One region of the Faecalibacterium sp. BIOML-A1 genome, then DNA from elsewhere that is predicted to be linked to it. Evidence: predicted binding sites of a transcription regulator. Region 1 holds the regulator's gene; the other holds the start of a gene.
What was found. The regulator Rex, encoded in region 1, represses fermentation and respiration genes when NADH is low (regulators of the CRP and FNR family bind a similar motif). The targets are predictions, from matches to a motif close to ATTGTTAANNNNTTAACAAT.
Positions count from the first base shown of each region.

Region 2: the regulator Rex is predicted to act here: its motif matches at 1,655-1,674, upstream of coaD (pantetheine-phosphate adenylyltransferase).

Region 1 is NZ_WKZJ01000003.1:81,341-84,755, reverse strand. Features, by position in the region: gene GKG36_RS04590 (thymidine kinase) at 161-778, opposite strand; gene GKG36_RS04585 (redox-sensing transcriptional repressor Rex) at 1,029-1,670, opposite strand; gene GKG36_RS04580 (ATP-dependent Clp protease proteolytic subunit) at 1,932-2,612, shown strand; gene GKG36_RS04575 (DNA translocase FtsK) at 2,715-3,415, shown strand, end outside.
Region 2 is NZ_WKZJ01000001.1:274,544-277,958, reverse strand. Features, by position in the region: gene GKG36_RS01405 (acetyl-CoA C-acetyltransferase) at 1-965, opposite strand, end outside; gene coaD (pantetheine-phosphate adenylyltransferase) at 1,045-1,551, opposite strand; gene GKG36_RS01395 (butyryl-CoA:acetate CoA-transferase) at 2,065-3,411, shown strand.

The DNA.
Region 1 (3,415 bases):
GGTCTGCGGGCATGGAAATCGGTGCTTCTTCGTCCTTTTGGGGGGTGAAAAAGCGCCGACAGCGACATATTTTGCGCTGCTGCGTGGACTGCGCCCATAGGCCGGGGATAAAAAAGAAAGGCCGCCGTGTCGTTGGACACAGCGGCCTTGTATACAAGTTTCAGTCAGCCTGCGAAGCAGTTTTTTCGGCGTAGAACGCGCGCTTTGCCTTGAAATAGCACTGGGGGCACATGCTCACGTACTGCACATCGTTTTCCAGATCGATGGCCACCTGCTCGCCCTCAAAGACGAATCTGCCGTTCACTCTGCGGCAGTTGCAGATGGCCTTGCGGCCGCAGGTGCAGATGGTTTTCATTTCCTCGATGGTGTGGGCCAGCTCCAGCAGCCGGGTAGAGCCGGGAAAGCCCTTGAGCGAAAAATCTGCCCGCAGGCCGTAGCAGATCACCGGAATGTTCAAATCCACCGTGACCATGAACAGCTGTTCTGCCTGCTGCGCAGTGAAAAACTGGCTCTCGTCGCACAGCACGCAGGCCAGCGGCGCACCGTCAGCGTTGGCCGTGCGCACGGCCTCGAACACGTCCGTCTCCGGCGGGATCAGCAGATCAGCCTTGCGGCGCACGCCCAGACGGCTCACCAGCTCACCGCCGCCCTTGGTGTCCACCTGTGGCTTGAGGATCAGCACCCGCATCCCCTGTTCTTCGTAGTTGTGGGCTACCTGCATCAGGGCGGTGCTCTTGCCGCTGTTCATCGCGCCGTAACGGAAATACAGTTTTGCCATTTGAAAAACTCTCCTTACAGAAAGAACCCTCTCAGCCAAAGCCTGACGGCTTTGCCAGCTCCCCCGATGGGGGAGCTTTTCTGCATCTTCCGGGCAGGCTGTCCTTCGCCGGAGAAGCAGAAACTTTCCCGTCCCCACTCATAAAGCTCCCCTTTCGGGGGAGCTGTCGAGCGTATGCGAGACTGAGAGGGTTCAGCGGCATCTCAGGCTTTGACTGAGAGGGTTCTCTTATTACTTACAATAGGTACGTTCAGTCCTGATTGCGCAGGCGGTAGCCAAGGCTCATCAGGCTGTCGCCCAGATGGACGTTCTCCACCACCACATCGGGATACGGCACAGAGAGGTCATAGTGGGAGAAGTTCCAGAAGCCCTCGATGCCCAGATCCACCAGACGGCCGCTGACCTGTTCCGCACCGTCGCGGGGCACACAGAGCACTGCGACCTTGGGGTGATGCTCGGCACAGAAAGACTCCAGCTCGTCGATATGGCGGATCTGGATGCCGCTGATCTCCTTGCCCACCTCGCTCTGTGCCACATCAAAGGCGGCGATCAGGCGGTAGCCGTTGGTATCGGTGGTGATAAAGCGGCTCACTGCCTTGCCCAGACGGCCGCAGCCGATCAGGATGGTGGGCAGGCGGTCGCCGTTGCCGAACAGCAGGCCTTCCAGAATGGAGAGCAGGTTTTCCACCGAGTAGCCGATGCCCTGCCGGCCATTCACATCGCCGATGCAGTTGAAGTCCTGCCGTACCTGCGAAGCGGTGGTGCCCATCTGAGCAGCCAGCTCGCGGGAAGAAATGCTGTTGATGCCGTCTGCCTGCAGAGAGCACAGATAGCGGTAATATTTGGGAAGACGCTTGATAACGGGAAGCGAAGCCCTTGCAGGAGTGTTCATAGAATACTTTCTCCTTTCGCTCTATCGCAGTACTTGCCGCAGCTGCCTGCTTTACAGATGCGGCACAGAGAAACCCCGATCCGTTTACGGGTTCATATTGCAGATATTACAGTCAATTATTTAAAGTATACTGCACCGATGGAGAATGTCAAATCATTCTCAAAAAATTTTTATGAAATGTTACCGCTTTTTTGCTGCAGCGGGTCTGCATAGCCCGGCACAGGCTGGGGAATGCTGACAGAAAACGCAGGAGGAAAGCATATGAACGATGAAACGCAGCTGACCGACGCGCGTCGGCTGGAAAAAGAAGAGATCGAAGATCTGGGCACGGTCACGCTGGCCCGCGGGGAGCATGTGATCCACTGCCTGACCGTCATCGGCCAGATCGAAGGCCATTCGGAAGCGCCGCAGGGCCAGAAGACCACGAAGTATGAGCATGTCATCCCGCAGCTGGTGGCCGCGCAGGAGGATCCTCGCATCGAAGGCCTGCTGGTGCTGCTGAACACGGTAGGCGGGGATGTGGAAGCAGGCCTTGCGCTGGCGGAGCTGATCGCCAGCGTGTCCAAACCCAGTGCAACGCTTGTGCTGGGCGGCGGGCACTCCATCGGCATCCCGCTTGCCGTCAGCGCCCGGCGCAGCTTCATCGTGCCCACAGCCACCATGACCGTGCACCCGGTGCGGCATTCCGGCGTCATTCTGGGGGTGCCGCAGACCATGCGCAGCTTTGAGCAGATGCAGCAGCGCATCACCGGCTTCGTAGCGGCCCACAGCGGCATGACTGAAAAACGCTACACCGACCTGATGCTCCACACCGGCGAGCTGGTGATGGACATGGGCACCGTGCTGGATGGACGCCGGGCCGTGAAGGAAAAGCTCATTGATGAGCTGGGCGGGCTTTCGGATGCGCTGGCGTGGCTGTATAAAGAGATTGAACGCAAATGAAGGCCGATTTTGTACAACAATAGGTTTGCCATTTCCTTCCCTGCGTGGTACAATAATAAAATCAAATAGTGTGTCTACTACAAACGCGGGGAACAAAGAAACATGGCAACAAAAAAACGTAAAACGACAACACGGCGCGCAGCATCGCGCAAAAAACGCGCAGAACAGCGGCTTCCGGCGGGGCTTGGCACCCTGTTTGCAGGCCTTTTGCTGGTGGTGCTGGCCTTTGTGGAGGGAGATTCGGCATGGAAGGCCCTGCACGATGTGCTGTTCGGACTTTTTGGCTGCGGCAGCTTTGTGCTGGGCACGGCAGTGTGCTGCCTTGCTGTGCAGTATACCCGGGGCGAAGACCTTCTGCCCAAGATCTTCAAGCTGGTTCTGGGGCTGGTGTTTGCCTGCGGCACGGTGATCGTTTTTTCCGATATCCAGCCGCAGGGCATGTCGGCATTTCAGATGACGGCTGCCTGCTACGCAAACGGCGTGAATGCATGGATCGGCGGCGGTGCGCTGGGTGCACTGCTGGGCGGCAGCCTGCTGCTGCTGTGCGGACGGCCTGCGGCAACCCTTATCATGATCGTGCTGGCACTGTGTGTCAGCCTGTACATTTTTGATCTGACCCCGGCAGAGGTGTGGCAATGGCTGTGCGCTGCGTTTGGCGGCGTGCACGCAAAGGGTGCGGCCATGGCGCAGCAGAGCGCAGCCCGCCGCGCTGAACGTGCCGCTGCCCGCGCGGCAGAAGCCGAGGCTGAGGAAGACTACGACGAAGCAGAAGATGAATACCGGGATGAGGAAGATGCCGAAGA
Region 2 (3,415 bases), on a different contig from region 1:
TCAGCAACGCTCATGCCGGTCTTAGCCATGACCTTCTTGGTAGCAGCGATGGGGCCCAGACCCATGACTTCCGGCTCAACGCCAGCCAAAGCACCTGCGACCCAGGTAGCCAGAGGCTTCACGCCCAGCTCCTTAGCCTTCTCCTCGCTCATGATGACCAGAGCAGCAGCGCCGTCATTGATGGCGGAAGAGTTGCCGGCGGTCACGATGCCGTCCTTGGTGAAAGCGGGCTTCAGCTTTGCCAGCACTTCAGGAGCGCTCAGACGGGGGCCTTCATCAGTATCGAACACGGTGTCGCCCTTCTTGCCCTTGATCACAACGGGAACGATCTCGTCCTTGAAAGCGCCGTCCTTGATAGCCTTGTCAGCCTTCAGCTGGCTGTTGTATGAGAACTCGTCCAGCATCTCACGGGTGATGGGGCTGTAGCCGTACTTCTTCTGATAAGTCTCGTTGGTGCAGACATTCTCAGCGGTCATGCCCATGTGCTTGTTGAAGCCGCAGGCATCCCACAGAGCATCGTTGACCATGGTATCCACGATCTCGCTCTTGCCCATGGGTGCGCCCATGCGGTAGCCGTAACGAGCCTTCTGCAGTGCGAAGGGAGCCATGTCCATGTTCTCCATGCCGCCTGCGACCACGATATCAGCATCGCCAGCCTCGATCATCTGAGCAGCCATATTGACGCAGTTCAGACCGGAGCCACACACCACGTTGACGGTGACAGCCGGGGTCTCGATGGGCAGACCAGCCTTCAGAGCAGCCTGACGTGCAACGTTCTGGCCCAGACCAGCCTGAATGACACAGCCCATGTAAACATGATCGACCTGCTCAGGTGCGACGTTTGCACGGTTCAGGGCTTCCTTGATGACGATGGAGCCCAGCTCAACTGCGGGAACGTTTGCCAGAGTGCCGCCGAACTTGCCAATAGCGGTACGGCATGCAGATGCGATAACGATCTTTTTCATGTGAATAGCCTCCTGAATTGTGTATGTGTTACTTTTCGTAAGCCATTTTTATCAAAACGCCCGTAAGCGCTTTTACAAATTAGGTCTCGGGGTCTTTTTTCTGCCGGATCAGCGCATACTTTTCGTTGACCGCCTTTTCCACATTGGGTGTGACGAACTTACCGATGTCGCTGCCGTAGTAAGCTGCCTCTTTTACAATGGTGGAAGAAAGGTAGCTCCACTTGATGCTCGTTGCCAGAAACATGGTCTCGATGCCGGGCATCAGTGCGTGATTGGTCTGCGCAAGCTGGATCTCGTTTTCAAAATCCGTCACCGCCCGCAGGCCCCGCACCATCACCGAAGCGTGCCGTTTCTTGGCGAACTCCACGGTCAGGCCGTCGAAGCTCTCCACCGAAACATTCTGGATGCCCTTGCAGCATTCCTTTAGAAGCTCCACGCGCTCCTCCACGGTGAAGAGCGGATTCTTTGCGCTGTTGATGAGCACCGCCACGATCAGATGATCGTTGATCTTTGCCGCGCGCTTGATGATATCGAGATGCCCTTTTGTGACCGGATCGAACGAACCGGGATAAACTGCTGTTGCCATCGTCTGGTGTCCTCCTTGAGCGCTGTGAAAAGCGCGTTTTGGTTCTGCCATGATAGCACTTTCCAGTCTTGGGTGCAAGATTTTTGTGCAAGCTGTACGTTTTATCGTTAAAATTTAAACAATCAATGCCGTGCTGCATCGCAGCCGCCTGCTACGCTATAAGTAAACCATATCGTCAAAATTTTATCAAGTCCTTTTGCAAAGATTTTGGTTTTTCAGCACCAAACAATCGTCCAAAAACTCCGCGAATTTTGTCCATATTGCCAGTCGGTCAAAATTTTCTCGATAAACTATTGATTCTACACATTGTTAATGTTATAACTAAGTTGTGCAGATCTGCTGCCCTGTCCGACAGCTGCCTTCTGCTGGTTATCAGGATATCATCCGCCTGTGTCAGAGCTGTGTTCAAATTGCCAACAGGTGGTAAACATCCTGCAAAGATTTGTCCGTGCAGGAAGAGTAAATGATAAATTTACAATTCCTTTATGTTATTATAGGAGAGGATGGTTTATAATGGATTTTACGGAACTGTATGCTCAGAAGAAAATGACCGCCGCTCAGGCTGCCGCACTGGTCAAAAGCGGTGACTGGGTGGATTACGGCTGGGCTGTGAACACCCCTGTGGCGGTGGATGCCGAGATCGCAAAGCGTCTGCCTGAGCTGGAAGGTGTCAACTTCCGCGGCGGCATCCTGATGTGGGTGCCCGCGATCTTCCAGATCGACGATCCCGCTGCACACATGACATGGAACAGCTGGCATATGGGCGGCATTGAGCGCAAGGCCATTGCACAGGGCTTTTCCTTCTACTCCCCCATCCGTTATTCCGAGCTGCCCCGCTACTACCGCGAAAGCCCGGATCCGCTGGATGTGGCGGTGTTCCAGGTGACCCCCATGGACGAGCATGGCTACTTCAACTTCGGCCCCAGTGCATCTCATCTGGGTGCTGTGTGCGAAAAAGCCAAGAAGATCATCGTTGAGGTCAACAAGAACATGCCCCGCTGCCTTGGCGGCATGGAGAACTGCATCCACATTTCTCAGGTCACCGGCATCGTGGAAGGCGAGAACCCGCCCATCGGCCAGATGGCCGCTCCCGGTGCTGCTACCGAAGTGGATCTGAAGGTTGCCAACCTGATCGTTCCGCAGATCCCCAACGGTGCCTGCCTGCAGCTGGGCATCGGCGGTATGCCCAATGCCATCGGCAGCCTGATCGCACAGAGCGATTTGAAGGATCTGGGCGTGCACACCGAAATGTATGTGGATGCCTTTGTGGATATCGCCAAGGCCGGCAAGATCACCGGTGCACGCAAGCAGCTGGACAAGGGCCGTCAGGTCTACGCCTTCGGTGCCGGCACCCAGAAAATGTACGATTACCTGAACGATAACCCGGAGTGCATGTCTGCACCCGTGGACTACACCAACGATATCCGCAGTATCTCCGCACTGGATAACTTTATTTCCATCAACAACGCTGTGGACATCGACCTGTTCGGTCAGGTGAACGCTGAGACTGCAGGCCTCAAGCACATCTCCGGTGCCGGCGGTCAGCTGGACTTCGTTCTGGGCGCATACCTTTCCAAGGGCGGCAAGAGCTTTATCTGCCTGTCCTCTACCTTCTTTAATAAGAAGACCGGCCAGCTGGAGAGCCGCATCCGTCCCACTCTGGAAAACGGCAGCATCGTCACCGATACCCGTGCCAACATCCACTACCTGTGCACCGAGTACGGCTGCGTGAACCTGAAGGGCCTGACCACCTGGGAAAAGGCTGAAGCTCTGATCAGCGTAGCACATCCCGACTTCCGTGAAGACCTGATCAAGGAAGCCGAAAAAATGCACATCTGGCGCAGGAGCAACAAAATCTGATAAG